One region of the Alistipes provencensis genome, then DNA from elsewhere that is predicted to be linked to it. Evidence: riboswitches for the same ligand, from Rfam matches in the RefSeq annotation. Region 1 holds a riboswitch; each other region holds the start of a gene.
What was found. A riboswitch is a leader RNA that binds a small molecule or an ion and turns the genes downstream of it on or off. The one in region 1 is predicted to bind cobalamin.
Positions count from the first base shown of each region.

Region 2: it holds a riboswitch for cobalamin, as region 1 does, so the genes downstream of both, BN5935_RS12730 (PL29 family lyase N-terminal domain-containing protein) here and BN5935_RS09390 (PKD-like domain-containing protein) in region 1, are expected to answer to the same signal.
Region 3: it holds a riboswitch for cobalamin, as region 1 does, so the genes downstream of both, BN5935_RS06905 (ABC transporter substrate-binding protein) here and BN5935_RS09390 (PKD-like domain-containing protein) in region 1, are expected to answer to the same signal.
Region 4: it holds a riboswitch for cobalamin, as region 1 does, so the genes downstream of both, BN5935_RS01840 (PL29 family lyase N-terminal domain-containing protein) here and BN5935_RS09390 (PKD-like domain-containing protein) in region 1, are expected to answer to the same signal.

Region 1 is NZ_LT559262.1:2,403,668-2,408,959, reverse strand. It holds gene BN5935_RS09400 (glycoside hydrolase family 71/99 protein) at 1-492, shown strand, start outside; gene BN5935_RS09395 (hypothetical protein) at 514-1,788, shown strand; cobalamin riboswitch at 1,855-2,070, shown strand; gene BN5935_RS09390 (PKD-like domain-containing protein) at 2,179-3,915, shown strand; gene BN5935_RS09385 (family 78 glycoside hydrolase catalytic domain) at 3,984-5,292, opposite strand, start outside.
Region 2 is NZ_LT559262.1:3,221,444-3,226,735, forward strand. It holds gene BN5935_RS12710 (hypothetical protein) at 441-830, shown strand; gene BN5935_RS12715 (S24/S26 family peptidase) at 1,030-1,248, opposite strand; partial or broken gene BN5935_RS12720 (relaxase/mobilization nuclease domain-containing protein) at 1,524-2,068, shown strand; gene BN5935_RS12725 (hypothetical protein) at 2,144-2,449, shown strand; cobalamin riboswitch at 2,558-2,770, shown strand; gene BN5935_RS12730 (PL29 family lyase N-terminal domain-containing protein) at 2,953-4,563, shown strand; gene BN5935_RS15735 (DUF4465 domain-containing protein) at 4,579-4,722, shown strand; gene BN5935_RS12735 (TonB-dependent receptor) at 4,909-5,292, shown strand, end outside.
Region 3 is NZ_LT559262.1:1,759,871-1,765,162, reverse strand. It holds gene BN5935_RS06920 (ComEC/Rec2 family competence protein) at 1-593, shown strand, start outside; gene BN5935_RS06915 (ComEC/Rec2 family competence protein) at 606-1,901, shown strand; gene BN5935_RS06910 (glycerophosphodiester phosphodiesterase) at 1,907-3,010, shown strand; cobalamin riboswitch at 3,104-3,318, shown strand; gene BN5935_RS06905 (ABC transporter substrate-binding protein) at 3,443-4,588, shown strand; gene BN5935_RS06900 (RNA polymerase sigma-70 factor) at 4,712-5,292, shown strand, end outside.
Region 4 is NZ_LT559262.1:425,252-430,543, forward strand. It holds gene purB (adenylosuccinate lyase) at 1-858, shown strand, start outside; gene BN5935_RS01840 (PL29 family lyase N-terminal domain-containing protein) at 926-2,575, opposite strand; cobalamin riboswitch at 2,826-3,021, opposite strand; gene BN5935_RS01845 (TonB-dependent receptor) at 3,441-5,292, opposite strand, start outside.

The DNA of each region.
Region 1 (5,292 bases):
TGGGGCTTCGGCTACAAGAACATCAGCCTCACGAACAACACCGGGCGCAACGACATCTGCTATGCCAAGGTCGCCACGGACTGCAAGTCGCTCTTCTTCCATGTGGAGACCGCCGAACCCATCACGCCCCGCACCGACCGCAACTGGATGCGGCTCTTCATCTCGGTGAAGGGCAGTACGGCTCCCGCGTGGGAAGGATTCCAATGGGTGGTCAACAACCGGGTCGTCGGCGAGAACCGGACCACGCTCCAGCGTTCGAAGGGCGGCTGGGACTGGGAGGAGGCCGCGACGGTCGACTACGCCGTCTCGGGCAACCAGATGGAGATCGCCATCCCGCTCTCGGAGCTCGGCATCACCGATGTGAGGGACTTCACGGTCGATTTCAAGTGGATCGACAACGCCGTCGCCGACGGCGACATCCGCGAATGCATGCGCGACGGCGATTCGGCCCCGGGCGACCGCTTCCGCTACCGTTACATCTTCAAGTATTAATCCCAATACCTCAATTCAACCATGAAACATCTCCTTATGACCGCCCTGATCGCCGGATCGCTCGCAGCCCTTGCCGGCTGCAAGGACGACGACGGCGGCAAATCGAACGACTACCCCACGCAAATCCCCGCCTCGGAGAAGATTCCCGTAGTGGCATGGCACGGCGTGCGTTCGTCGTTCGCCAGCGTCGAGCGCTTCCAAGAGGCCGAGCAGATGGGCATCACGCTCAACTATTCGCGCATGGGCAACGTCGAGACAGCCCTCAAGTGCCTCGACTACGCCGCCAAAACCAATATCAAGCTTATCGTCGAGTGCGATGAACTCTATACGGAAAGCAAGCGTCTCGATGCCGTAAACCGGCTGAAGAGCCATCCTGCGCTGGCCGGATACTTCGTCATGGACGAACCCCACCCGACGCAGTTCGCAAACATGTCCAAAATGATGTCCGACATCCAGCATGTGGACAGAAACCACATCTGCTATGCCAACATCTTCCCCACGGGCGGCCCCGAGCACTATGCGGCCCTCGGCGTGAAGGACTACAACGAGTACATCGACCGTTACATGGCCGAGGTTCCCGAAATCACGTTCCTCTCGTTCGACAAATACCCGATCATCAAGGACCCGAACGTCGCGGACAGTCCGCGGCAAATCCTCGGCGAATGGTATCAGTGTCTGGAGATCGTCCGCGACCGGGCGCTCCGCTCGGGAATGGAGTTCTGGAGCTTCATGCTCACCGTACCCCACACCAGCTACCCGCAGCCGACCCTCGACGACCTGCGCCTTCAGGCTTACAGCAACCTCGCCTACGGCACACAGGCCCTTCAGTGCTTCACCTACTGGACTCCGACGGTGGCCGACCCCGAAATCTGGAAATACCGCAACGGCCCGATCGCCGAGGACGGCACCCGCACCGAGACCTACGACCTCGTGAAGTCGCTGCTCGACGAGGTACAGCGGCTGGCATGGGTATTCAAGGGCAACAAGGTGACGGGCGTTTACCACATGGGCACCCCGCTGCCGCTGGACACCCATGCGCTGGGCGCACTGCCCGCCGAGATCACCGAACTGTCGGTAGGCCGCGACACCAACACGGCGTGCGTTTCGTTCTTCGAGAACCACGACTACCACTTCATGATGGTGGTCAACACCAGCATCAACGAAAAATGCTACCTCAACATCGGCACGCAGCCGCATGTACGCCGCATCCGCAAGGACGGCTCCGTACAGCTCGCCTCGAACGACCAGCGCACGCTGACGCTCGACCCGGGCGACATGGTGCTCTACATGTGGTAGGCTCCGCCTCCACGACCGGAATCCGTAAAAAGCCGCACAACGATGCGGCTTTTTACGGATTTTCCCGTATCTTTGCCCCCGCAAGGTTTCGGATCGGGCGCAGCACGCGCCCCGGCCGATGAAAAGGGAATCCGGTGAGAATCCGGAACAGTACCTGCTGCTGTAAGTCCCCTCCCCTCTGCGGGAGACGACGGTTGCCGCATTCGCTGCCACTGGCTCAAAAGCCGGGAAGGCGCGGCAACAGGGACGAGTCAGAAGACCTGCCTTGACATGGATTCGCACCCGCGGGTTTCGGGCAGAGATCGAATGGCAGCCTCGTCGTACAGCGTTCCCGTTCAGTCTATATCGTCCCGGACCCCAGCGCATACGACTGTAAAAATGGCAAACCATATGATCCGGAATCTCTGTTTTTCAACGGCGGCGCTCTTTCTGGCACTGCTCGCATCCTGCAACAAGGACGGCGTAATCACCGACGGCGGGGCCAAACCCGTCATCACGCTGGACAATCCCGAAGGCGTCTACCCGGTAAAAGTGGGCAAATCGGTGACGATCGCCCCGACGGTCGGGAACGCCGAAGGCGCCGTCTACACATGGCTCCTCGACGACGAACCGGCCGGCTCCGGCCCGACCTTCACGTTCGAGGCCCGGGAAGCGGGCGTCTACTACCTCACGTTCCGCGTCGAGAACCCGAACGGATCGGCCTCGGAGGAGCTGCGCATCGAGGTCAACCGGCTGCAACCCCCGGTGATCTCGTTCCCCGTCGGCGACGACAAGGTGATGGAGGTGGAGATCGGCCGTGAAACCACGATCGCCCCCACGATCGCCAACGGCGACGGAGCGACCTTCGTGTGGACGCTCGACGGCGAAACGGTGGGGACCGACGCCACCTACACGTTCACGCCGGAAGAATTGGCCAATTTTCAACTGACGCTCAATGCGGAAAACGAGGACGGCAAATCCGAACCGGAGAGCATCACGATCCGGGTCGTGGAGCGTTTCACGGTAACAGCCGTTTTCCCGGCGCCCTCCCTCCGGTTCGGCAAGGAAGGTGCCCGGAACGTATCGCAGGACCGCACGCTCTATCTGCGTCCCGTCCTCGAACATTTCCACAATCCGACGTTCGAATGGACCGTAAAAGACCGGCCCGAAAAAGGGGACAAAGAGGTCTTTGCCTTCACCCCTGCGGCCGAGGGAGAATATACGGTCACGGTGAAGGTTACCGACGACGACGGAGAGACCGCGACGGCCACCGCCGTGGTGACCTGCTGCGGCGACGAAATGTCGCACAAGCGTTCCGGCGGAACCAGTCGGTTTTCGGACAAGGTCTACGAATACACCCCGGCGCCGGGACAGTTCATCAACGAAAGCGTTTTCAAAGACATCACTTCGGCGGACGCCGCCGCATCCAAAGCTCAGGAACTGCTCCGGCAAAACGCCGGGGAGAAAAAGAACTACTATGTGTCGCTGGGGGCATGGGGCGGCTATATCGTCGTGGGCTTCGACCACAGCATCGAAAACAAGGGCGGTAACGACTTCTCGATCGCGGGCAACCAGTTCGCCCAGTCGTCCGAACCGGGCATCGTATGGGTCATGCAGGACACCAACGGCAACGGGCTTCCCGACGACGAATGGTACGAGCTCAAAGGTTCGGAATACGGCAAGCCGGAGACGCTCACGTCCTACGCCATGACCTACTACCGCCCGAAGAGCGACAATACGGGCATCCAATGGAAGGACAACCGCGGCAACGCGGGCACGGTCGAGCGGAACAGCAGCCACGAGCAGGGCTACTACCCGGGGTGGATCGACATGGAGAGCTACACGCTCTACGGCACGCGGCTGGCCGCCAACACGACGCGCCATCCGATCACGGGCGACTACTACAACAACCCCTACGACTGGGGTTATGCCGACAATGCAGGCAGCGATCAGGCTGCGGGAAATGTCTCCGACGGCGACCAGCGCAAAAACTATTTCAAGATCGCCAACGCGGTGAATGCGGACGGCAGCGCCGCCAACCTCAAATACATCGACTTCATCAAGGTCCAGACCGGCATCAGCCAGAACTCCGGACCGCTGGGCGAGGTCTCGACCGAGGTGTTCGCTTTCGAGGACGAAAACCTCTGACAAGGCCCCCGAAACAAAAAAGAACGGCAGACTTTCCGAAGTCTGCCGCTCTTTTTCAGCCGGGTGTATCAGAACCTGAATTCATGAACACCGCCGGCCACCGTGGCGACGGTCTCACCGTCGATCCGGATGTCGGCCGTCGTGTTGGCCGGTACGGTGACCTTCAGCGTCACGCGGCCGCCGCTGCGCCGCCACTCCGAGCGGATTTCGCCGCGCACCGAGTCGTAGGATGCCGCGGCCCAGTCGAGCGCCCCGACGAAATGGGGAGCGATGACGATGCGTTCGAACCCGGGAGCCGCCGGATCGAAGTTGATGCCCGCCAGATCGTTGACATACCACGCGGCGACGTCGCCCAGAAAGACGTGATTGATCGAGGCGTCGCGCCACTCGGGCGAAAGCGTCCACGTCTCGGCTAGCGTCGTGAAACCTTGGCTGACCCACCAGCCCCACGAAGGCGCCTCGGTCTGGGAGGCCATCCTGTAAGCCGTTTCGACATGACCGTAGCGGGTGAGCATGCGCAGCACGGTCTTGCTGCCGATGGTCCCGAAATCGAGGAAATAGTTGTTCTCGGCGATCATGCGGTCGAGGTTGTCGGCCACACGCTGCGCATCGCCCTCGGGAACGATATTCATGTAGAGCGCCACGCCCTGCGCGGCCTGCGAACCGTTGGCATAGAGGCCCTTTTCGGCATCGTAGTACTTCGTGTTGATCAGTTCGCGCAACTGTTCGGCCTTGCGGGCGTAACGTTCGCCGTCGCGGCCCAGCAACTCGGCGAACCGGGCCATCAGCACGTTGTCGTAATAGTAATAGCAGGTCGAGGTGTAGTCGGTCGGAGTCTGCGTATGGTAGAATACCCAGTCGCCGATGCCGTAGGTCACGCCGCCGTCGGCCTCTTCGCGCGTGGCGAGGTAGTCGAGGTACCGTGCGCAGACGGGCCACATCTTCTCGATGGGGCGCAGGTCGCCGTAATAATTATAGAGCGTATAGGGAATCATGAAGGCCGAAGCGTCCCACACCGGGCCGATCCAGTCGTCGTAACCCCATCCGGCCGTGGGAATGATGCCCGCAATGCGTCCCGCCTCGTTCTGGTTGTCGACGAAATCGTCGAGCCACTTCTCGTAGAAAGCGATCCCGTCATAGTTGAGCAGCGCCAGCTCCATGGCCAGATTGCCGTCGGCCGTCCAGCCGTTCTTCTCGCGCTGGGGACAGTCGGTGGGGATCGACGTGAGGTTGTTGAGATAGGTCTGGCGGGTCATCTCCCAGATGCGGTTGAACAGCCCGTTCGAGCAGGAGAATTTCCCGACCGCAGGCACGTCGGTGTGCATGAAACGCGCCGTGAGGCTCGTCTTGTCGAGTTTCACCGGAGCGCTCGACCGC
Region 2 (5,292 bases), 820 kb from region 1:
ATCCACGAGTTGCTTTTTTATTAGCAACTCGGAGTATCTGCTAAAATAAAATATTGGAATGGTTCCACATGTTCTTGCAAGGTCTCTGCGTTTCATCCATCTTTGCCGCACAAACTATAAAACAGCCCAAACGAATGACGGTGAAACATTGCAATTTCAAAGTCGGAGAGGTATATCTTTTCCATACCGACGATCCCCGATGTCCGGATGCGGAATCCTTATGGGGTCTTTACGACAGACACGACGGGAACTCGATCCGACTGGAATCGTGCTCGACGGACCAGAAGAACTTCTCGAAAGGTCGGCGTTTGCCGGCGCAATACCGGTTCTGCCGGCTTTCGACCCGCGGCGAATTACGCGATTATATGACCAACAGCATCTGCTCGGAAATGAGTAACTTTAATTAGGATAATAGTGTCCTCATTAAAACTTATCGTACTATGAGCAGGGATAATTATAATCCGTACCGGATAGTCGGGGCCAAAAAGATCGACGTATGGTATTATGAAGAAGGCGATATGCGCAGAACGCATCATAACGTCTACGAGTTAATCATTCTGCCGCTGTACGGAGTCTGTGAAAACAGTTATCTGGATTACAGGCATCACTCCGACGAACTGCTCGAGCTCTTCATCCAGCCGCCCTATATCGAAGTTCCGCTCTGGCTGATGGTGATGACAGTCAAGAAAATGCCGCCTCACGAAGCCAACCGTTTCTTCGAACTGCTCCGGACGAAGATGGATCGCATATTCAGAAAATCGTCACACCCTCTGACGGCCGAGCAGCTCCTCAAACTGCTCGTCGAAGCACTGGCAGAGTTCATGTATTAGAAGAGTGACGCGACTCATTGCCGGAGGGGAGGCCGTTATCGGTCTCCCCTCTTTTTGCATGAAGCCCATGCGGCCTTGCGCTCAGAGTCCGGGCTTCTGCATTTCCGCGACCGGCTCTATGATGCTTTCGTCGCAAGGGGCTCCGTAGTTGAACTTCGGCCTGACGGGCCACGCCGTCATCTCTTTTCGGGGTATACGGTCAGCAGAGCCGCGTGTCGAAAAGGATGCCGTCGCCCTGCTCCAGCTCCTCCTCGACCAGATAGTAATCCCGAACGCGGGCATAGTATGTCGCACCCGGATTCAGGATGAGGACTTCGTTCAGGTCGATGCGGTCACCGATATAGTCCGCGGCCGGCGAAGGGAATCCCGCCGGAATGCCCTCGCTGACGTAGGGCAGCGGTTCGACGGTTGTCGTCATGAGACCGTATATATCGAAATGCGTATTCATCGGGCATAATTAAGGAGCAGGGGCATACGAGGGTGTCGGCACGCAATGCCGTCGGGCATCGTGTCGTCGTTTCGACAAATTGTTAAGCGGGGCTTTTGCCGGCTCTGCCGGCTGTGTAGTGTGAAATTGCGTCGTTTCCTCGGTACTCCCTGCGGAGTTCGTTCGCAATACAAACGAAAATATCGTGCCTTTGTTGTATCGGCAAACGTAGTCCGAAATCCCGGATACTGGACGCCGAGGGCGTCATGCCCCCGGAAGTGAAGAACATGGTGCAGGACTTCAAAGACCAGATCTTTCTTAACCCGCGGCTGAAAAACACCGTCGGGCATATCCTCCTCTCTTTTTCACCCAAGGACGCTCCGCGCATGACCGACGCTCTGATGACGCAGATCGCGAAGGAGTATATGCAGAAGATGGGTATCACCGATACACAGTATTTATTGGTGCGCCACCTCGACCAGCCCCATCCGCTCTGCCACCTAGTCTACAACAAGGTCGGAAATGACGGACAGACCATTTCGGACAAGAATATCAAGCTCCACAACGCCAAGGTCCGCCGGGAGCTGACCGGGAAATACGGGCTATATCCCGCGCCGGGAAAGACGACGTGCGGAGGGAGCGGCCATGCGAACCGGACAAGGCCAGATACGCAATCTACGATGCGATCAAACTGGACGGCAAATTATGGGAACAGGGTATCGGCATCCGCTATAAATATTGCGGAAATACTGACCTGAAACATGGTGTTCTGTTCTCGAAAAACGGCTTCGAGTTCTCCGGTTCGAAGATCTGACAAACATTGTCAGTAAGGTTTTCGAGGATTTAATGCCGAGCGTGTAGGTATGTCGATGCTCCTGCACGGGTAATGTATTTTCCTGCAAGGCGCATTCATCTACCGAATTTCAGAAAACAATCGGCTGTTGGCCGTGAACGACCTGAAATACCGTTATGTAAAGATGTGCGGGGGGGGGTCGGAGAAAAGAAACTGACGGAATTGGAAGCAATATTCCGCGAAGACAAGCGCAAGGCCATCCGCGATACGATTCGTAATCGGGTCGAACGGTATGAAACGAGGGTGAAAATTCGGGCCGAACAGTTGGAACAGGCAACCGTCAAGGAGCGCAAAGCGTATGAGCTACTCCAAGATGCAGAGCAATTGAGAAAAAAGTAATTATTCTTAAAAATCTCAAATCGGATAAGTATGATTCATAACTGTAAAATGCCCAAAATACAGGATTGCATTTTTTTGTATCGAGGATACCGAATTAAAAAATATTTGTATATTTGCCGTCGCAAAGGTTTCCGAATCGCCGATTGCGCGATGAGGAATGAAAAGGGAATGCAGTGAGAATCTGCGACAATACCCGTTGCTGTGAGTTCCTGCCCCGGACATGGGGCGCAAAAGGTTTTACAATCTTTGCCACTGGCCGCAAGGCTGGGAAGGCGTAAAACCGGAACAAGTCAGAAGACCTGCCGATGCCTTTATAAGATTTGCAACCTGCGGGTGTACGGGTGAAAATCAAAACTGCGATTTCCCCTGCATCCGGCATTCCGGTCTAATACGAGGCTTCCGACAGCCTTGCCAAGGTGTAAATCCGTTTTGAATTTCTGTTGTGCCGTATCCCGAAAGGATACGGTTGATTTTTTATTTGTCAAACTTAAAATACAACAGGAATGAAAAAACTATTTACCCTTTTGGCAATCGCCCTGTTCGGCGTTGCGATGTGGAGCTGCTCGTATGACGACGACGATTTGTGGAAGGCGGTCGATGACCTCGATTCGCGCATGGAAGCTATGGAGCAGGCCATGAAGAGTGCTAACACCGATATCTATGCACTCCAAAAACTGGTCGATGCTTTACAAAAGAATGTAACTGTGACCTCCGTCATCAAAAATAATGACGGATACACAATTACATTCTCCAATGGTGAAACCGCCACGATCACCAACGGAAAAAATGGAATTGATGCTCCCGCTATCTCGGTGAAAAAAGATGGCGACGGCCTTTATTACTGGACGCTCGATGGCGATTTCATACTGGTCGACGGCGAAAAGATCAAGGCGCAGGGTGAGGACGGCGCCCCCGGACAGAATGCCGTGTCCCCGAAATTGCGTATCAATACCGAAACCAAGGAGTGGGAAATGTCGATCGACAATGGTACTACATGGACTTCGATGGGTGTCAGGGCTGAAGGAACGGATGGCGATTCGATGTTCGAGTCGGTGGATACGGTCTCGACCCCCGGTATGGCGGTCTTTACGCTTGCCGACGGCGGAAAACTCGAAATTCCCATGCAAGGTGCGTTGAATCTCGCGATTTCCGCAAAGAGAGGCATATTCGTTTACGATGAGACGCAGACCTTTACGATCGAGAGCAAGGGTGTCGAACGGATGACATGGACTAAACCCGACGGATGGAAAGTTTCGGTCGAAGGCAATGTACTGACGGTTGTAGCGCCGGCCAAAGCGAACAGCTATGCAGAAACGGAGGGTGTGATCGCCTTGATCGGAATGGCCGGGAATTTCTCGTGCATGGCAGAACTGACAGTAAGTGCGGCGGATACGCATAGCTATACAATTACCTTCGAGGGTAACGACTGGGCCAAATGGGTCGCCTGCAACTATAACCCCGGAAAATATTCAACGACACAATTAGGGAGTCCAGACGATTATGCCTGGGTCGATGAAACCACGCAGCTCACTACTGGCCGTCCTACCGGCTTCATGAACGGATGGGGCTATCCTTGGTTCGTATGCTCCTATAATTCCAATTCGCTGGATCAGAGTAAATATGGCAATTATTTATACGATCTGTATGTGTACAATCCCGACGGAGTAGAGGATAGTATGACAGGCGGAGGCCGCAATGGTTCCGATAATTTCCTGACGACATTCGGCTATTTGGATTTTGACTTTCCTTACGGTGATGGACGTCCCATTCTCGAATTTGCCGACAATAAAGCACGGACGATCCGAAGCCTGTACGTCAATTCGACCTGCTATTTCTACTCGGTTGCTACCTCCGGCAACGGACTGTCGCCCGAACTGACCAAAGACGTAACCTTCTACGCTACGGGGTTCGATGCCGACGGCAACGAAATCAAAACCATTACGATGATTTTCGCTACGCCCGAAGCCATCACGAAAACATGGACGAAATGGGATCTTTCCGAACTGGGGCCGATCGTTTCGCTTCGGCTGAACCAGGCTGGCGGCGCCGATAACGGTTACGGTTACTCGCTGCCTGCGTATTATGCAGTGGATGACATTACCGTCGAGTGGTAGCGTCGCTGCTGCGTCATCGACTGGCAGAAATGGGATCTTTCCGAACTCGGAAAAGTCAGCCGCATCGAATTCAACGTCACAGGCGACAGCGATAACGGTTATGGGTTCAGCCAGCCGGCATATTTTGCGTGGGACGATCTGGCGGTGAGGTTCGAATAACCGGCCCTCATTTGCGACAACACCCGGAGTGCCGGGGTAAGAAAATCCCGGCACTCCTTAATTAACAAGCGCTATCACGAAGTGAAAAGAATATCGGTAATTTCAGTACTGTACATCTTTCTCGCCTTCGGCACTACCAATGCTCAAGAGGCCGAAAAAGGTCAAATCCCGGATTCGGTCCGGGTTTTGGCCATTGACGAGGTGACGGTGCTCGGAAAGCAGAACAAGGCTATTGTCCCGGCACAGATCCTCTCCGGCGAGAAGCTGCAAAGGCTCAACTCACACTCCGTATCGGATGCGTTGCGCTATTTTTCCGGTGTGCAGATAAAGGACTACGGAGGTATCGGGGGATTGAAAACCGTTAACATCCGTAGTATGGGCAGCCAGCATGTGGGGGTATTCTACGACGGCATACAGATCGGCAATGCTCAGAACGGGACGGTGGACCTCGGTAAATTCTCGCTCGACAACATGGAATTGGTATCCGTTTATAACGGCCAGAAAAGCGACATATTCCAGTCCGCACGCGATTTCGCCTCGGCAAGTGCGGTATATATGGTGACGCGCAGA
Region 3 (5,292 bases), 640 kb from region 1:
AGCAGTATCCCGATTTCAGCATCACAGGCATCTGTTCCAACGGTTGTGTATGGGACGGCGAAAAAGTCGAGAACTACTACAACGACGGCACACTGAAGGAGAACGGGGCATCCTGCGGCATCCTGCTGAACTACGGTGATTTCGACTATTTCACAGCCGGTGACGCCGGCGGAAATACCCGCGTGGAATATCCGTGCGCGATCACCATCGGACACCCCATCGAAGCGATGAAATCACACCACCACCTCTCGCCCCGCACAATGGAGGACGATATGCTGGAGATACTCCAGCCGGATGTCATCGTGACGCAGAGCTTCTACATCCGTGACATCCAGCCCGATCAGGGAATCATCCGCCGTATTTCGGCGAGCACGATCCCCGGAGCCAAAAGAATGTATTTCACCAATATCGACCGTTCGCTGACCGACGCCAACCCACAACTCTACTCCCGTTGCGCCGGCATCGGGGGACACGTCGTCATCCGGGTCTCCCCGGGCGGGAAAGAGTATTATGTCTATATGCTCGACGACAGCGACACGACCTACAACGTAAAACAGATCGACGGCCCGTTCCGTTGCAAACCCCAACCATAAAACGCCAAAGACATGAATAAGACTATCATTACCTTATGTACGCTCGCGTCCTTCACATCCATAGCATGCAGTGAAGAACGAACGAAAATGCCTTGGGAGGACGACCTGAACAACAAGGTTCCTCCGCAGGAAGAGGTGATATCGGAAGCGAAAGTGGGCGAACCGCTCCCGAAATGGACTGACGGATGCCTCGACATCCATTTCATCAACAGCGGTCGCGGAGAGTGCGCCTTCTACATCCTTCCCGACGGCACGACGCTGCTGGTCGATGCCGGGGAGGTCGTCGTAACGGACGGCACGGAAGTTCCGCAGAAACCGGATGCCGCGACACGTCCGTATATCGTGGACGCGAAATACATCCGCCATTTCCTGCCGGAAGGCAGTTCGGCCATCGACTGGTGTGCACCGTCGCATTTCCACATAGACCACATCGGCAGTTCGGCCGCCGCCACGGAGACCTCGCCGAACGGTTACCGTCTCGCCGGACTCATGGCTCTTTACGGCGAGGTTCCGTTCGGCCGGGTGCTGGACATGGGCTATCCCGACTACAATGAAGACACGACCATCCCCGAGATGGATGGGGAACTCGCCGGCGACTGGCAGGTGTTCGTCAAGTGGGCCGTAGCGAACAAGGGCATGACAGCCGACCGGTTTCGCACAGGCGAAGAACAGATTACGCTCCTGAAGGACAAAAGCAAGTATCCCGATTTCCGCATCTTCAACATCGTAGCCAACGGCTATGTCTGGAACCTCGATTCCTCCACCGGAAAGGGCGCTGTCATCAACGCCAATGCAGGCAAGGGTAATCCTGCATCCTGCGGATTCCACCTGAGCTACGGAAAATTCGACTACATCGCCTGCGGCGACCTCACTTCCGGCCCCCAGAACCGGGTAGCCTACTATTACCGCGACTTCATTCCCAAGGGAGGCCTCGAGGTGTTCAAGGCACACCACCACTTGAGCAACAACGCCTGGGGCAGCCAGATGCAGAACTGTGAATTTTCACCGCGGGTGATCATCAATCAGGCTTTCTACAAAAAGCAGCCGGACATTCCCCTGCTGACCTCCATCGTCAACGGCAGTTTCGCCACCCACCCCTATGCTTGGACCAAGGATATCTTCAGTACCAACATACACCCGGAGGCCCTTACCGAGAACGCAGCGCTTTACAAAAACGTCGCCGGGTACAACGGGCACATCGTCGTGCGGGTCGCCCCGGGCGGTGCGGAATACTATGTCTACATGCTCGACGACACCGACTTCGAATACAAGGTGGCGTCCATCCACGGCCCGTACAATTCAAAATAACAGTCATGCTAAAAAGCAGGCTGTCGATATTACTCCTGCTGTCGTGGATCGCGGCAGGATGCTCCGGAACCCCGACGGAAACCGGACGGCATTTCATAGCCCACCGGGGTGCGACCATGCACTGTACCCTGTCGGGCGAGAACTCACGCGAGGCCATCCAACTCGCCGCACGGGCCGGGTTCGACTGCATCGAGACCGACGTCCGTTGGACCTCCGACAGCATACTCGTGGCCGTCCACGACGCCAATCTGACACGCACATTCACCTACAACGACGGCCGCCCCGTGCCCGAAGAAGTTGCTGTCTCGGACATTAGCTATGCGGAGCTCCGCGACAGTTTTCTCCTCAAAGCTGCACGGCCCGAATACCGAACCCGGGTGCTCACCCTCGAAGAGTTCTGCACCGAGTGCCGCAACTGCGGGCTGCGCACGTTCATCGAGCCGAAAAAAGTCACCCCCGACTGGGTCTATCCGCGGCTGATAGCCATTGCCGACCGGGTATTCGGCCGCGGAGGCTACATCGTCACCTCAAACAACGACGCCAACGACCACATCCGCCTTGAAATGGGCATCCGGGACATCCCGCTCATGGGCATCCTCTACCAGAGCACCTACGAACACATCGCATCGCTCGGAGGCACCATCATGGCGATCAGTGCGACGCGGTTCGGGGAGGAAGAGTATTTCAGCCATGTATCACGGGCCAAGGCCGACGGACTCGAAACCGAATCCCACGCCGACGATTTCGAACATTTCGACCGGATCAACAACGCCGGCATCGACTATGTATCGACCGACCTGCTCGCTCCGGATTTCCGGGGCAAGGGCGAAACGCTCTACCTGTCGGCAGGCCGGGATACGGCAAAAATCGCAGCCGAAAGCATCGCAGCCGGAAAGATCGAGTTCGGCGCAATCTATCTCAATCTGAAATGGAGCGGCTCAGCCACGGTCACGCTCGCAAACCAGACCTTCGTGTTGCCGACGGCAGACGCTCCGCGCCATACCCGCCACCAGTTGCTGATCTTCGACACTGTCCCTGCATTCGGGATCACCGCCCCATCAGACGACTTCCGGATAACGGACATCTCCGTTCGCATCGTCCGATTCTGATATGTCTTGTATTGAGAAAGCCCCGTAATTCTACGATTACGAGGCTTTCTCATTTTAAATTCCCGGCATTTTCCGCTTCGGATTCCAAATTTTACTATCTTTGCCGCGCAAAGGTTCGACAAGAGGGCCCACAGCCTCCGACCGATTAAAAGGGAATGCCGTGAAAGTCGGCAACAGTTCCCGCTGCTGTAAGTTCCTGTCCGGAAACGGGCACACGAGGGATCGACAATCTTCAGCCACTGGCGGATAACCGGGAAGGCGTCGAAACCGGAACGAGTCAGAAGACCTGCCTTGCATGACCGATTGGTTTCGCAGCCTGCGGAGAACGGGCCCGGATGGACAACAGATGTAAAGCACGCTTTCATTCCGTCTCGTTGCATGGTGGCTGTAGAATCCATGATTTGACCAAGCGAACTATTGCCCCAGCGCATAATGAAAAGACTCCTGAAATTCCTCGTGCCGCTTCTGGCGGCCTTGGCCGCGGCCTGCGGATCGCAGACGGCCGACCTGAAAGATTTCACACAGACGCTCTACGCCCCGTCGCATGCCTCCGGCTTCGAGATCGTCGGCGCCGAAGGGCGGCAGAGCACCCTGCTGAAAGTCTTCAACCCGTGGCAGGGCGCCGAGAACGCCGAAACGATGCTCTTCATCGCCCGCAACGGCGAAACGCCCCCGGCCGGATTCACGGGACAGAGCGTCGAAGCCGGGGCGAAACGCATCGTCTGCATGTCTTCGACCTACATCGCCATGCTCGACGCCTTGGGACAGGCCGACCGCGTGGTCGGGGTTTCCGGCCGGGACTACATCACCAACGCCTATGTCACGGCACACCCCGACGCGGTAGCCGACGTGGGCTTTGACGGCAATGTGGACTACGAACTGCTGCTCGCGCAGAGGCCCGACCTCGTGCTGCTGTTCGGCGTGAGCGGCGCCAGCGGCATGGAGCCGAAACTGCGCGAAATGGGAATCCCGTTCGTCTACATCGGCGAATACCTCGAGGAGTCGCCACTCGGCAAGGCCGAATGGCTGGTCGCCGTCTCGGAGATCACCGACAGCCGGACAAAAGGCGAAGCCGTTTTCACTCCGATTCCCGAACGCTACAATGCGCTCAAAAAACGGGTCGCATCGGCCACGGCTCCCGATCCCAAGGTGATGATAAACACGCCCTATGCCGGATCGTGGTTCATGGCCTCGACCGAAAGTTACGTCGCCCGGCTCATAGCCGACGCAGGCGGGGATTATATTTACAGGAAAAACACCTCGAACCGCTCGCAGCCGATCGACCTCGAGGAAGCCTACCTGCTCACCGCACAGGCCGACATGTGGCTTAATGCGGGCGGCGCATCGTCGCTCGGCGAACTGAAATCGCAATACCCGAAATTCGCCGGAACGCGGTGCGTGCAGACCGGCGCCGTCTACAACTGCAACAAACGGCTCAACGCCGCGGGCGGCAACGACTACTGGGAATCGGGCGTCGTGCGCCCCGATGTCGTCCTGCACGACCTGATCGCCATCATGCACCCCGAAGTGCTGGCCGACGACGACCGGGAGCTGTACTATTACCAGCGGCTCGAATAACCGCAGCGCGCTTCAAACCGAAAGGGCCGACCGAGTATTTCGGCCGGCTTTTCTCTTTGCACTTTGCAAAATGATTTTTTTCATGCGGATAAAAATTATATCTTTGGATAATCATATGCCCGAATGACGCCCCCGGTCCGACATATCACCCGCGAATTTTTCGACGGCCTGTACGCTGATTACAAGCCGCGTTTCATCCGTATCGCACAATCATACGTCCGCGACGGCATGGTGGCGGAAGATATCGTGACCGACAGTTTCCTCTACTTCTGGGAACACCGCGCGGAACTGAACATCAGCGCCAGCGTCCCCGCCTATGTGCTGGGCGCCGTGAAGCACGGCTGTCTGGAGTGGCTGCGCAACGAGAAGAACCGGCTGAACATCCGGCAGAAAATCCACACGACGGCTTACCACAGCATTCAGGCCCGCATCGCGGCGCTGGAGGCCTGCGATCCCGGACAGCTCTTCGCCTCGGAGGTCGCCGCGATCGTGCAGGAGGAGATCGGCCGCATGCCCGAACCGATGCGGGGAATATTCGTCGCCAGCCGTTTCGAAGGCAGGACCTATCAGGAAATCGCCGACGCCACAGGCATCAGCGTCCGCAACGTCAAAGCCGCCATCCAGCGGGCGCTGGGCATCATGCGGGAGGCCCTGAAAGACTATCTTCCGGTCTGGCTGATTGCGCTGTTTCTCAGCGAGATGCG
Region 4 (5,292 bases), 2.0 Mb from region 1:
CTGGCCCGCACGCACGGACAGCCCGCCTCGCCGACCTCGCTGGGCAAGGAGTTCATGGTCTTCGTCGAGCGCATCGAGAAACAATTGGCCATGCTCCACGACATCGCCGTGCCGGCCAAGTTCGGCGGCGCCACGGGTAACTTCAACGCCCACCGCGCAGCCTATCCCGCGATCGACTGGATCGATTTCGCCAACCGCTTCGTGAGTGAGAAGCTAGGGCTCTGCCGTTCGCAGTACACCACGCAGATCGAGCATTACGACAATCTGGCGGCGATCTTCGACAACATGAAGCGCATCGACACCATCCTCGTCGACCTCTCGCGCGATATGTGGACCTATATTTCGATGGAGTACTTCAAACAGCAGATCAAAGCCGGGGAGGTCGGTTCGAGCGCCATGCCCCACAAGGTCAACCCCATCGACTTCGAGAACGCCGAGGGCAACTTCGGCATCGCCAACGCCGTTTTCGAACACCTCGCATCGAAACTCCCCGTTTCGCGCCTGCAGCGCGACCTGACGGATTCGACCGTCCTGCGCAACATCGGTGTGCCGATGGCCCACGCGGTGATCGCCCTGCAGTCGCTGATGAAGGGGCTCAACAAGGTGATCCTCAACCCCGAGGCTCTGGAACGCGATCTGGAGAACAACTGGGCCGTCGTGGCCGAGGGCATCCAGACCATCCTGCGCCGCGAAGGTTTCCCGAAGCCCTACGAGGCGCTGAAAGCCCTCACACGCACCAACGCCCACATCACCCGCGAATCGATCGCGGCGTTCATCGAGACGCTCGACGTGGCGGAATCGGTCAAAGCGGAGCTGCGGGCCCTCTCGCCCTCGACCTATACGGGTGTATTCCGGTAGGCCGTCCACCCGAAAAACAAAATGCAGGGCCCTTTCGGAGCCCTGCATTTTTCATTATATCACGTCGCTACTCCTTGCAGCAGCGCACCGTATAACCGTAGGAGCGATGTGTGTCCAGTTCCGGATTGATCGACCCGGAGGAGGAGCTGAGCTGCTTCTTGATAAACAGATAATAGGACTTGGCCGCCGTAGCTTTCGACGACCAGTAACCGCCCGAACCGCCACTCGTGGCCCGTTGGCCGACGATGGCCCCGGAACTGTACATGCGGTAGCCCTGCCCCGGATACCAAGCCGTCTGCCCGTTGTAGGTATAGGTCACGCCATAGTTTTCGACATCCCATGCCGACACGCCGTCGATGTAGTCGCGTCCCGAACTCAGATTCTCCCATGCGTCTATATCCGGCACCTTGTATCCCGGAGGGCACGGATCATTGAGCAGTTTGGCTTCGCCCCACAACTTCGCGCTGGGCTTCGACAGCCAGTTGTAACCTGTTCCGACGGTATTGTTATAGAAAGTCATCGGATTGGCCGCGGCAGCTTCCGGCGTCACAGCAGTTTTGGAAAAGCCCCACATCAGGGTCTCATAGGCGGGATTTACGACGGTAAGCCTTTTGGCTTCGCTGAAAGCCGCCGAACTTGCCGGCACTTCAGTCGTTTCACCCCAGTAGAACGGGTCCTTGCGCCCCCACTGGTAATACATGCCGTAAGCATCCGTACTGCCGACGGCAGTTCCCACGGCGCCCAAGTTGCGGTCCATAAAGACCACGCCGTTCTCATAAGCCATCGTCTGCGGGGCGTCGGTCACCCAGATGTGCCAGCTCCACACGATCGCACCCGCCTGCACGAGGGCGACCAGCGCGTTGCCTTTGCCCTCGCCGACCGTGAAGACGATCTCCCCGGACTCCGCATCGAGGGCAACGTCCGAAACCAGCCCTTCCCGGTCGGTCCACACCCAGTCGGCCGTCATGCCGTCAGCGATCTCGATCGCCGGGTCGAAACCCGCCGAAGCCGCTTCGCCCGCGCCGTTACCGCGCACTTTCGCATTGAACGCATAGGTTCCCGGAGCCGAAACCACATAGCAGTTGGCCGTTCCCGAGGCGCTCAGGTCGTCGACCTTCGCCGCCGAAAGCTCTCCGCCGTCGGTCAGCGTGACTTTCACACGGCCCTCCGCCGTCGTCACCGAACGGAACAGAACCACCTGCACCTCCTCCGACGCTTCGATCGGCTCCCCGGCGGCATCCATGATCCGCCACGGCGCCGCCTCGCCCGTCGTCACGGTCCAGTAACCCTTGTCGTCGACATCCGTCACCGGCACGGCGCCCGAAACGGGCATCCGTGCACCCGAAGCGTCTTTCAGCCACGGCGCATCCTTTTCGGCGGCAAGCGTCCAGTAATAAATATCCTCAGCGGCGGCAATCCCGATCAGCGGGGCTTCGGCAGCCTCCGCATCGCAGGCGACGGTCACCTCCGTACCGTCGCGGAACGCGACGAGCGTTCCCGTTTCGCCCTCCGTCACGGCACCGACCGCCGAGCGCGACATCGCACCGGTCAGCTCCCGGAGCGCAACGAGTCCGGCATTGAGATCTTTAGCCTTCTGTTTCAGTTCCGGGGAGACGGGATTGGCGGGGGGGGGTACATCGTCGGGACCGTTGCCCGAATCGCTTTCACATCCGCCGAGGAGCAGCGCCCAGACGCAAATTACGAATAACTTTTTCATCATGCTTTGTTTTTTAGTTAAATGGTGTTGTCTGTTCCGTCCGGACCGACTTTCCCGACGGCGGCAGATGCGCACAGGCGGGAGCGGGGACAGAAAGTCCCGGCAAAGCATGGCGACAACCTTTTCATCCGACCGTAAAAAGTCTGTCCGAAGAGGTTTGCTGCTGATGAAAAAAGCGAAAGCTGTTAACAAATTGCGCGCAGGCACAATGCCGGCGGCATGTCAGGCGCTCCCTTTCTCCGCAGGAGCAAACACTCTATCGTGCACGGCAGGTCTTCTGACTCGTCCCGGATGCGGCGCCTTCCCGGTTTTCACCAGTGGCTCAGATTGTCGCATCCTTTCGTGCCCCCGAGGGGCGGGACTCACAGCAGCGGGAACTGTTGCCGATTCACACGGCATTCCCTTTTAATTCCCCATGCGGGGAAACCATTGCAGGGACAAAGATAGGCTTTTCCCGCCGGGAAGCAAGCGAATCCGGCGGAATATTTGCCCAGAGGGCCTCAAAGTCGCGTAAAAAGCCTTTTCAGCCCCGGACGACGGTTTTCAAACAACCGCTCTCCGACTTTGGCACGGGCTTTGCGATTACTTCAATCAACTGCGGCACAGCAACCGCAGTGAGGTTTCTTCATTTATTTAAGTTTGGGTTAGTAGTTTTAGGAGGGCAACCTCCGGGGGCAGCAGGCAATCGTGACGATTCCCTGCTGTTTTTTTGCGTATCTACCCGTCGCAGCGAGGAGGCGGAGAGGCGCAGAACCGGGCCGAAAACGTGGTAACCGTCCATTGCCTTTACCCATGCAGCGCAGAACCGAACCGGAAACGTGACAACCGGCCACCGCCCCTAAAACCCGGCTCTTAGCCGGGCGGGTCAGAACTCGACCGTGACGCCCAGCGAGGGCAGGAGCGTGCCGCTGACCTGTTCGAGACGTTTCATGCGGTAACGCTGCTCGGCGGCCGGGGCCGAGGGATTCTCGATCTCACCCGTGGACATCAGCACGTCGGGCTGGCGGAGCTTGCCGCCTGCGACGTTCTGCAGGTCGATGTAAATACCCAGCATGCAGCGGCGGAAATAGAAGACCTTGTCGATGCGCACGTCCAACTGGGCGAAGGCATCGAGCCGTCCGGCATTGTATTTCGAATAGTCGTAATAAGGCCGCCCCTGAGCATCCCACGCCTCGACGAGCGACGATTTATCCTCGTCATAAGGCGTGTAGGGTGCACCGCCCACAGCGCTCAGCTTCGCCCCGACGCTCCAGTGGCGCGGCAGGTCGTAGGTGCCGCTGACGTTGACCACGAAGCGGTTGTCCCACGCCGAAGCAATCCACGGGGCCGAGCGGTCGTTGCGGTACTCCGAGCGGAAGAGGGTCACCGACCCCACGACGCTCACGCGTCCCGGAATCTGCCAGCGGGCCATCGCTTCCACACCGTAGGCGCGTCCCTGCGCCGAGGAGACCAACTCCTCATTGCCCACCACGCCGTAGTCGTTGCCCTTGCACGAGAGCGGAATCCCGTCCGTGACCGACAGGGGCACGTCCCCGTAGCGTTTGTAAAATCCCTCGACCGAGACGATCAGCCGGTCGCGCAGCCGCCAGTCGACGCCCGCGCTGAAAATCCCGACCCGCATGTAGTCGAGCGACCTGTTCACCAACTCACCCTCCTCCTTGAATCCCAACGCCGTATAGGCCGGCAACTGGTAGTAGAGCCCCGCACTGCCGCTGACCGACCACGCCGGAGCCAGCGCATAGGAAACCGAGGCCCGCGGCGAAAGCTGGTTCCACGGCCGGGCCATGCGCCCCGAGTAATCGCACCCGTCGGCCCGGAGCCCCGCCGAAGCGGTGAACCGCTTGTCGGCCGAGGCGTATTCGGCCCCGGCGAAAAGCCCCCAGCCGACGATTCCCAACTGCGTATTGTAGTCCGACAACTGCGTCCGGTCGGTAAAGAGCCGTTGCAGCGTGCGGTTCGTGTAATCGGAATAGTTCACCTCGACACCCTCGCGGACGGTCCAGCGACCCAGATAGGAGCGGTTCTCGGCCCGCAAGGTGGTCTTCTGCTCCACGGAGCGCAGCCGGAGCGTCAGGTTGTCCTCCGACGAGGAGTCGTTGCGCAAGTATTTCAGATTGCGGTTGTTCAGGTAGTTGTGGCTCAGCGTCACGGTCTGCACATGGCGGCCGGCATAGTGGCGCCACGAAGCCCCCACCGTGAAGGTCTCCTGCCGGATGCGGGGCAGGTAGCTCAGCAGGTATTCGGCGTCCTCGCCCTTTTCGTCGACGTTGAGCTTCATGTTGTCGAAGCCGGCCAGAGCCAGCACCGTCAGTTCGTCGTGCTCCGAAAGGCGCGTCTTGACCTTCACCTGCCCGTCGATGTAGTTGGGCAGGAACGGCAGCCCCAGCATCTTGAACAGCAGTTGCAGGTAGGACTGGCGAAGTGAAAACAGATAGGTGGTCTTGTCACCGATGTGGCCGCTGCCGCTCAGCCCCACCTCCGAGGCCCCGAGCGTGGCCTTGAAAGTCTGCTTCTCGGCATTGCCGTCGCGGAGGCGGAAATCCAGCACCGAACTCAGCGCCCCGGCCCGGTCGGCGGGGAAAGCCCCCGTGTAGAAACTGATCTCGCGCACGAGGTCGGCATTGACGATGCTCACCGGGCCGCCCGTGGCGCCCTGCGTGGCGAAATGGTTGATGTTGGGAATCTCGATCCCGTCCATGTAAAAACGGTTCTCCGCA